DNA from 3 places in the Xenorhabdus littoralis genome. Region 1 is predicted to be linked to each of the others. Evidence: riboswitches for the same ligand, from Rfam matches in the RefSeq annotation. Region 1 holds a riboswitch; each other region holds the start of a gene.
The links. Region 1 has a riboswitch for thiamine pyrophosphate ahead of thiB (thiamine ABC transporter substrate binding subunit). Riboswitches for the same ligand answer to the same signal wherever they lie in the genome.

Region 1 (3,213 bases):
GTCTGGCGATACTGACCAAACAACCCTTTTGCCTGCACTTGGGCAAGAATAACTGCAAGCTGCATTGCCAGTGTAACCATGAAGGATTCTTCACTTTCATCGAACAGCCGACGATCATGTTGCTGAACAACTAATACACCCTGTAACTGGCGGCGATAAATAATCGGCACACCCAAAAAAGCTCTCAGGTTTTCTTCTTTCACTTGGGGGATATATTTAAAACTGGGATGATCACGAACATCTGCGAGGTTGATTAATTCGGATAATCGCCCTACTTCACCAACAACACCCTCACCAAAGGCCAGACTGATAGACCGCCATTTTGGTTTGATCAACCCTTTGGTTGCCATCAGGTAATAACACTGCCGCTGATGATCTGCCAGATAGATGGAGCAGACATCCGTGTGCATTGCAAGGCAAGTTTCATTGACCAGTAGCTCAAGCGCTTCAGATAAATTGGTTGCCATAGCAACCTTTTCGACAATTTCCCTTAAGCGCATGAGCATAACAGTTACCTAACTTCTTCTGCGACGATATAAATAAGGTGAATGCAATTGTGAAGCCGGTTCCTGCATTGGCATGACAATTGAAGAGAATTCTTTCATTACGCGGCGGTACACATCCCGTTTAAAAGAAACTACCTGCCGGACAGGATACCAATAACTTACCCAACGCCAGCCATCAAACTCCGGCGTACTACTGCGCTGTACATTAATATCTGCTTCATTACACAGCAACTGCAATAAAAACCAACGTTGCTTTTGCCCAATACAAACAGGCTTTGTATCCCAACGCACCAAACGCTTGGGTAATTTGTAACGCAACCAACTCCGGGTCGAAGCGAGAACCCGTACATCTTTGCGACTTAAACCAACCTCTTCGAACAACTCGCGATACATCGCTTGCTCTGGTGATTCCCCTTGATTGATGCCCCCTTGAGGAAACTGCCAGGAATGCTGCCCATAACGGCGGGCCCATAGAACCTGCCCTTGGCGATTACAAATTACAATTCCTACATTCGGGCGGTAGCCATCATCATCGATCACCAGACTACCTCTCGATAAAACAGATTTAAAAAGATAGCTAATTGTTTCACACTCATCTCAAGCGGTAAACCTCTATGATTAGACTTTGCAGGCGTAGCCTAAGTCTCTACAATACCACCATCTCAACGGGGTGCGGCTGTTATGAAACAGCGCGGCTGAGAACAAACCCGTCGAACCTGAACCGGCTAATACCGGCGTAGGAATTTGGGACGCTAATCATTGATATAAAATAAGTAATTCTTATTTAGCACTTTCCATATCCTTTGCCAATTTGCCAATAACTCGTACTTATAACTCACATTTATAATTACAGGAGAGCAAAGTGTTTAAGAAATTATTTTCCCGCTTTATTGCCTTCAGTACGCTATCAATTTCTGTCTGTGTTTTTGCTCAGGTCGCTCAGGCAAAGCCCACACTAACCGTTTATACTTATGATTCCTTTGCCTCTGAATGGGGATCAGGGCCTGCCATCAAAAAAGCCTTTGAAGCAGAGTGTGGCTGTGAACTTAAACTCGTGGCTCTGGAAGATGGAGTATCCCTGCTTAACCGATTGAGAATGGAAGGCAAGAAAACATCAGCAGATATCGTACTGGGTTTAGATAACAACCTGATTCAGGCGGCTCAACAAACAGGATTGTTCACTCCAAGCAATATCGATACTTCAAAACTGAAATTACCCATTGTATGGAACAACACGACATTTATTCCTTACGATTACGGTTATTTTGCCTTTATTTACAATAAGAACACCTTACCCCATCCTCCAAAAAGTATGGATGAATTAATCAATAGTCACCAGAATTGGAAGATTATTTATCAAGATCCACGCACCAGTACTCCGGGCTTGGGGTTACTGCTCTGGATGCAGGATCTTTATGGGGACAAGGCGGCGCAGGAATGGCAGAAAGTTGCCAAAAAGACCTTAACCGTCACTAAGGGCTGGAGCGAAGCTTATGGTCTGTTTTTAAAAGGTGAAGGCGATATGGTGCTGAGTTATACCACATCACCGGGTTATCACATCATGTCAGAGAAAAAAGATAACTATGCCGCAGCGATATTCAAAGAGGGTCACTATGTGCAGATTGAAGTAGCCGCTCAGCTAGCCTCAAGCAAGCAGCCAGAATTGGCCGGGAAATTCATGAATTTCATGGTTTCACCCGCATTTCAGCAAGTAATCCCGACGACTCAATGGATGTATCCCGCGATTGATATTCCATTACCTGACGTTTTCAAGCAACTTCCTGTACCTGAGAAATCGCTGCAATTCAATGCAGACGATGTGGCAAAACACCGTACAAAATGGATTCGTACATGGCAAAGCGCTGTAAGCCGTTAATTGCGGGTTGGTTACTGCCGGGGGCTATCGCCTCCGGCCTATTAATTATCGTTGCTTTTTCAGCCTTCGGGGCGCTGTGGTTCAGTGCGCCCGAAAGCGATTTGCTGGAATTGTTAAATGACAGTTATCTCTGGCATGTCATCCGGTTCACTTTCTGGCAAGCATTTTTATCTGCTGTATTTTCCGTAACACCTGCGATTTTCCTTGCAAGGGCACTATATCGCCGTCATTTTCCGGGGAGAACACTATTTCTGCGTTTATGCGCCATGACATTGATCCTCCCTGTTTTGGTCGCCCTGTTTGGTATTCTCACCGTCTATGGTCAAACGGGCTGGCTGGCAAATATCTGCCAGTGGATAGGCATTGAGTATCGTTTTACACCTTACGGGCTACAAGGCATTCTGCTGGCACATATTTTCTTCAATATGCCAATGGCAACTCGATTATTGCTGCAATCTCTGGAAAATATTGCAATTGAACAACGACAGCTCGCAGCCCAACTAGGCATGAGTGAGTGGCAACATTTTCGTTTTGTGGAATGGCCTTATCTGCGCCGCCAGATTTTGCCGACCGGAGCACTGATTTTTATGCTGTGCTTTGCCAGTTTTGCCACTGTACTCGCATTAGGTGGCGGGCCCGCAGCAACCACGATTGAACTTGCCATTTACCAAGCACTCAGTTACGACTACGATCTTGCTCACGCGGCTCTGCTCGCTTTAATCCAACTTTTTTGTTGCCTCGGATTAGTATTGCTGAGTCAAAAACTCAAGGGTTCATTTTCTGCGGGTTATGGTCATCAACAACAATGGCGTAATCCACAAGATTCATGGC
Region 2 (3,213 bases), on a different contig from region 1:
ACAGCATGGCACAACCAAACCAGCCAATCATGGCGGCTCCGATACCGGAGGTAAAATGGTCATAACCGGGAGCAATATCCGTTGTCAGTGGCCCTAATGTATAAAATGGGGCTTCGTGGCAGTGCTCCAGCTCTTCCGTCATATTGCGGCGGATTAATTGCATCGGGATATGCCCCGGCCCTTCGATCATGACCTGAACATCGTATTCCCACGCGATTTTGGTCAGCTCACCGAGGGTATACAGTTCAGAAAACTGCGCTTCGTCATTGGCATCTTGGATTGACCCCGGACGTAGCCCATCACCCAAAGAGAGGGAAACGTCATAGGCGGCACAGATTTCACAGATTTCGCGGAAGTGAGTGTAGAGGAAATTTTCCTGATGATGGGAGAGGCACCACTTCGCCATAATTGAGCCACCACGGGAAACAATGCCTGTCAGACGCTTGGCGGTCATCGGGACATAACGCAGCAGTACACCGGCATGGATGGTGAAATAATCTACACCTTGTTCGGCTTGTTCCAGTAACGTATCGCGGAACATTTCCCATGTCAGGTTTTCTGCGATGCCGTTGACTTTTTCCAGTGACTGATAAATCGGGACGGTGCCGATAGGAACCGGGCTATTGCGCAGTATCCATTCGCGGGTTTCGTGGATGTAGCGCCCGGTAGAGAGATCCATGACGGTATCCGCGCCCCAACGGGTAGACCAAATCAGTTTTTCCACCTCTTCTTCAATGGACGAAGTCACGGAAGAGTTACCAATGTTGGCATTCACTTTTACCAAGAAATTGCGGCCGATAATCATCGGTTCGGATTCTGGATGGTTAATGTTAGCGGGAATAATCGCCCGACCGGCCGCAACTTCCTGACGGACAAATTCGGGTGTGATGTTTTCCGGTAAATTGGCCCCGAAATTTTGTCCCGGATGTTGTTGGCGGAGCACTTCACTGCGGATACGTTCGCGTCCCATATTTTCGCGCAGCGCGATAAACTCCATTTCAGGTGTGATGATACCTTGGCGCGCGTAATGTAATTGGGTGACACGCTTACCTTGTCTGGCTTTCAGTGGATGCGGGCGATGGTGAAAGCGCAGGTGATCCAGCCCTGCATCTGCCAGACGTTGTTGAGTGAAATCAGAACTCAGGGCTGAAACAGGTTCGGTATCATTGCGTTCATCAATCCAAGGTTGGCGAATATTATGTAATCCCGTTTGTACATCCAGTACGGAAGCCGGATCGCCATAAGGGCCGGAGGTGTCATAAACGGGAACCGGCTCATTTTCTTCAAATTGAGGATTCTCTTTTGTGCCACCAACCAGTGTCGGAGAGAGTTGGATCTCACGCATCGGCACTTGAATATCCTGACGTGAACCTTCAAGGTAAATGCGCTTTGAGTTGGGAAAAGTCACGCCTTGAACGGCGTTGATAAATTCTTGTGCTGCATCCCGCTGAGCCTTACGTGGCCTTGCCGGATGAGACTTGGGCGAAATATCAGCCGTTGGGATGATGGCGTTTGAAATAGATGTATCGGTAATAACGGTATTGGAACTAACGATATTGTTGGACTTAGACATAGCAAATTCCTGACTGTGTTATCGCCTGTGTCATTGTTGATCAGGCTTACGTTGAGAAAATTGCTTGTCTGGAGCTCGCAGGGAGTAATGGTTGATGCTGGTTGGTATCTGTACATCACATTAACATAACGGATATATGATGATACTGGCAGCGAGTTGATTACTCTTGTTCCCTTCGCGGGTATTAGCCCGATCAGGTTCTGCGGATCCCGAATAAACGGTCTCAGCCTGTGTCCATCGTGATATACGCTGAACGCTAGGCACTCCGACAAGAAAAAAACATCTCAGAGTATAACTATTTTTCCTACATAAATCTCTCAATAAAAATCGAAGGATTTTTTGGGACTTTTGTCTGATCTGTCTTTGATGTAGTGTCCACCTTGTTTTTAATGTGGAGCCAGATTTTTGGTAGCAGAAAACAGGTGGTGAATGTGATATTAGATTATATCGACGTGTTTTACAACCACCATCATAAGCATTCAACACCAGGTTATCTGGCTCCGGTGGAATATAAAATAGTGATGTAATTGGGGGGGATAATTTCAAAGACAGATCATTCATGAGGAACTCATTACTATTCTTTTCTTTGGAGTTATGACCAGAGAAATAAATACTGTGACTTAACTCAATATATAGGTAATTTCCATATACATATGGTTTTATTTATGTCATTGTCATGTCTATTTACTGTACGCTAAGGCGCTAAAAATAACAGCGCCAAATAACATGTAAAAATTGTATGCATGGTGCACCGTGGTGTATGGAATATTTATTTACCTGAATTCATTACTATTATGAAAAGCTATTTATAGAGTCTAATTCTATTTAAGTAAAAAGTCACATTGGCAAGTATTCTATAGTTATTGAAAACATCCGGTTAATTATGTTTGTTTCTATTTGTTTTTATTTATTTCAGTTATATTTTTTATTTACTTCAGTTGTGTTTTTTAAAATGTCTCTCAGAATTAAAATTGAAAGGATAGTTGCTTGCCGAAATTGGAACTTTAAGGATATTACGATGTACCCCGAAAATACATTCTTAATTGGAGTTTCGGTAGCTTTATTATTTCCGTGGCAACACAATTAGAAGCAACCTAGTTGAAGCGGTAACTAAGGTAAAAGATTACTTACATCAGGCCATCTTAGAATCTGACAACTTGAACATAGGCTTCGGTCATGGCCCAGTTCATCATTTTCTTTAATAAATGGAATGGGAAACTATGCATATTACAATCATAGGGGCTGGTGTTGCAGGTCTGACTTGTGCGGCAGAGTTCATGGCAAGAGGCGCAAATGTTCGAATTCTTGAACGCGGATCAACGATAGGCGATAAAGCATGTTCTTGGTGGGCTGGCGGTATGTTGGCTCCATGGTGTGAAGGTGAAAGTGCTGCGCCTTCAGTCGTTAAATTAGGACAACATGCTATCGATTGGTGGGCAAATCATACTGATACACTTATCTTATCAGGTACTCTTGTGCTTGCTTTGGGGCGTGATGTTGCCGAGCTGAAGACTTTTGCCAATAAAACTGAAAATTACGAACACGTTAATTCAGAACAAATTGCAGCACTTGAGCCAGATCTTGCTGACCATTTTCATAAGGGACTCTTTTTTAAAAATGAAGCATTCCTGAACCCTCGT
Region 3 (3,213 bases), on a different contig from region 1:
TACTCGCCTTGTGATTAACATAAATATCAACAACAATCAGTAGCGCCTTTTGCAAACTGGAGTTAATCATGACTGATATCGCTAATTTGTTAGGAAAAGACGCAGAAAGTTTATTGCAACATCAATGCCGTACCATCCCAAGTGAAAATATCTACCTTCCCGGTACAGATTTTGTCGACAGAGTGATGATCGAAAATAATCGTCCCAATACTGTCCTGCGATCCATGCAAACCTTGCTGAATCATGGTCGTCTGGCAGGTACAGGTTATCTTTCAATTTTGCCGGTAGACCAAGGTGTTGAACATTCCGCCAGCGCTTCTTTTGCCGCTAATCCCCTCTATTTTGATCCTAAAAATATTGTTGAATTGGCTATTGAAGCGGGCTGTAACTGTGTTGCTTCAACTTACGGCGTTCTGGCGTCTGTTTCTCGTCGTTATGCCCATAAGATCCCATTCTTGGTGAAGCTCAATCACAATGAAACTTTGACCTATCCGGCTCAATATGACCAAACTTTATATGCCAGCGTCGAACAAGCATTTGAAATGGGCGCCGTTGCGGTTGGTGCAACTATTTATTACGGTTCACCCGAATCACGCCGTCAAATAGAAGAAATTTCAGCAGCTTTCGAACGAGCTCACGAGTTAGGCATGGTTACTGTGTTATGGGCTTATCTGCGCAATTCAGCTTTCAAGAAAGAGGGGATTGATTACCACACCAGCGCAGATTTAACAGGTCAGGCAAATCATCTTGCAGCAACTATCGGTGCCGATATCGTTAAGCAAAAAATGGCTGAAACCAACGGAGGCTATAATGCCATCGGATTTGGCCATACGGACAAACGTGTCTATAGTCATTTGACCACTGAACACCCCATTGATTTAGTTCGCTATCAACTTGCTAACTGTTATATGGGGCGCGCTGGATTAATTAATTCTGGCGGCGCTTCTGGCGACAACGATTTGAGTGATTCAGTCCGCACCGCTGTCATTAATAAACGTGCCGGAGGAATGGGATTGATTCTTGGTCGTAAAGCGTTCAAGAAGTCAATGAAAGAAGGTATTGAGTTAATCAACTCCGTTCAGGATGTGTATCTGGACAAAAAAATCACCATCGCATAACCGGATTTTTTAACTTTTCATGCTTCACACTTCATAATGGGGATATGGCTATCCCCATTATCTGGTAACAAACGCTCCTTACTCCTTAATTCACCACCATTGATGAAAATGGTGTACAGGCCCAATTCCCTGCCCCACTTCTAGAGTATCCGCCTGAGTCAGTGCATTTTGCAGGTATTTTTTTGCTACAGGAACCGTACTTTGCCAATCGGAATAACGAGGACGCAATGCAGCAAGTGCGGCAGATAAAGTACAGCCCGTTCCGTGGGTATGATGTGTATTCACTCTGGGAGCAGTAAAACGCCACTCACCTTCAGGGGTAAAAAACCAGTCAGGGCTTTCTCCATCGCTCAAATGCCCGCCTTTTAATAAAACTGACTGACATCCGATTGAGAGTAATTCACGCCCTTGCTGTAGCATCTCATCTTCTGTCTTAGCCGGATCACATTGCAGTATCGCCGCCGCTTCCGGCAAATTTGGCGTAACCAGAGAAACAATTGGCAGTAGCTGTTCTACCATTGCCGTAATAGCTTCCGGTAATAACAACGGATCACCACTCTTCGCTACCATAACAGTATCCAATACAATGTGAGGGATAGGATAACGATGCAATGATTCTGCAACTACAGCGATGTTGGCAGCATTGGATAACATACCAATTTTGGCGCTATCTATTCTGACATCTGAAAGCACTGACTCTAACTGAGCAGACACAAAAGAGGGGTCAATGTTATAAACTGACTGTACACCCATTGTATTTTGGGCAACCAACGCGGTTATGACCGATGTACCGTAAGCGCCAAGCGCAGAGAAGGTTTTTAAATCGGCCTGAATACCAGCACCACCGCTAGGATCTGTGCCTGCGATAGTTAATGAATTAATTCTCATGAAGGTGATTCCTACCACCAGCCAAAGAAAAGCAGATATCGAAAAAAGAGATACCACGACTTCCCTACGCTGGCATTATCCAGATCAGGTAATACGGGTACTTCTCAGTTCAATCAAGAACGCCCCGAGTCAAAATAAAAATCACTCTATTAGTATCCCAATAGAGTGATATTTTCAATAGTTTATCGTCAGATAATAAAATAAAACTAACGATAAATATATTTAGTCAGCAATCAAACACCAACCAAAGTAAATTTATTACTATACAGACATAACGTTTGCAGCAGCCGGACCTTTAGGACCATCCTGAATTTCAAACTCAACTTGCTGGCCTTCAGACAATGTTTTAAACCCATCTTTCATAATTGCAGAAAAATGTACAAATACATCTTTGCTGCCATCAGCCGGAGTAATAAAACCAAAACCTTTAGACTCGTTGAACCACTTCACAGTACCAGTGATTTTTGCCATTTCAAAAATTTCCTTTGAATCACTTAATTCGCCGATTGGCATAAAAATAAACAAACCCGTATTCATTTCTGTTATTTATTAACAGAACAATACTTCGTTTACCCATGTGTTTTATCACATACTCTTTATATAAGCGCAAGCCATTTTTTTCAGGCGCTGGAGCCAACGCACATATTTGAATTCCTTAACATCCATTGCAATTTAAAATTATCCAATACAATTTACGGTATATAACAATATGAATTAATGTAAAAAGAAAATTTTAACCCGAAGAAACATCTTCTATGGATTTAATATATAATTCTGTTTCTTACGCCTATTAAAGGATTACATAGAGAGTTATAGTTATCCAAAATCCATTTTACATAACTATAATATTCCAACTCACTCTATTCAAGACTTGTAAACCATACAATATAAGCATTTTGAATATAAAAAGCTTACTTTTTGTTTATCATTTATTAAATATTGTTCAAATATAATATTTTAATAATAATGACACCTATATTATAGGAATAGTTAATGGGAATAGTTATGAGATTAACGTGAGGCCGGCCAGATGATTTTTTATTTACCCGTAATCATACTGAATAATCGTTTCACCTACGGTGAATAAAAAATAGAATAGTATAATGAAATATCTTAGATGTTTGATAATAGATGTTTGATGGCAAATGCTTGAAAAATGCTGATCTATGTCAGACATTCCCGCAGAAGATTCAACGGATTAATGAAG

Region 2: linked by a shared signal. The riboswitch ahead of thiC (phosphomethylpyrimidine synthase ThiC) and the one ahead of thiB (thiamine ABC transporter substrate binding subunit) in region 1 are both predicted to bind thiamine pyrophosphate.
Region 3: linked by a shared signal. The riboswitch ahead of thiD (bifunctional hydroxymethylpyrimidine kinase/phosphomethylpyrimidine kinase) and the one ahead of thiB (thiamine ABC transporter substrate binding subunit) in region 1 are both predicted to bind thiamine pyrophosphate.

What each region holds. Positions count from the first base shown of each region.
Region 1 is NZ_VCDP01000050.1:47,329-50,541, reverse strand. It holds gene ptsP (phosphoenolpyruvate--protein phosphotransferase) at 1-506, opposite strand, end outside; gene rppH (RNA pyrophosphohydrolase) at 516-1,046, opposite strand; TPP riboswitch at 1,163-1,267, shown strand; gene thiB (thiamine ABC transporter substrate binding subunit) at 1,369-2,382, shown strand; gene thiP (thiamine/thiamine pyrophosphate ABC transporter permease ThiP) at 2,358-3,213, shown strand, end outside.
Region 2 is NZ_VCDP01000027.1:18,452-21,664, reverse strand. It holds gene thiC (phosphomethylpyrimidine synthase ThiC) at 1-1,573, opposite strand, end outside; TPP riboswitch at 1,727-1,851, opposite strand; gene FE394_RS19900 (IS3 family transposase) at 1,963-2,100, shown strand; gene FE394_RS08560 (FAD-dependent oxidoreductase) at 2,794-3,213, shown strand, end outside.
Region 3 is NZ_VCDP01000035.1:88,205-91,417, reverse strand. It holds gene fbaB (class I fructose-bisphosphate aldolase) at 69-1,118, shown strand; gene thiD (bifunctional hydroxymethylpyrimidine kinase/phosphomethylpyrimidine kinase) at 1,209-2,006, opposite strand; TPP riboswitch at 2,051-2,143, opposite strand; gene cspE (transcription antiterminator/RNA stability regulator CspE) at 2,268-2,477, opposite strand.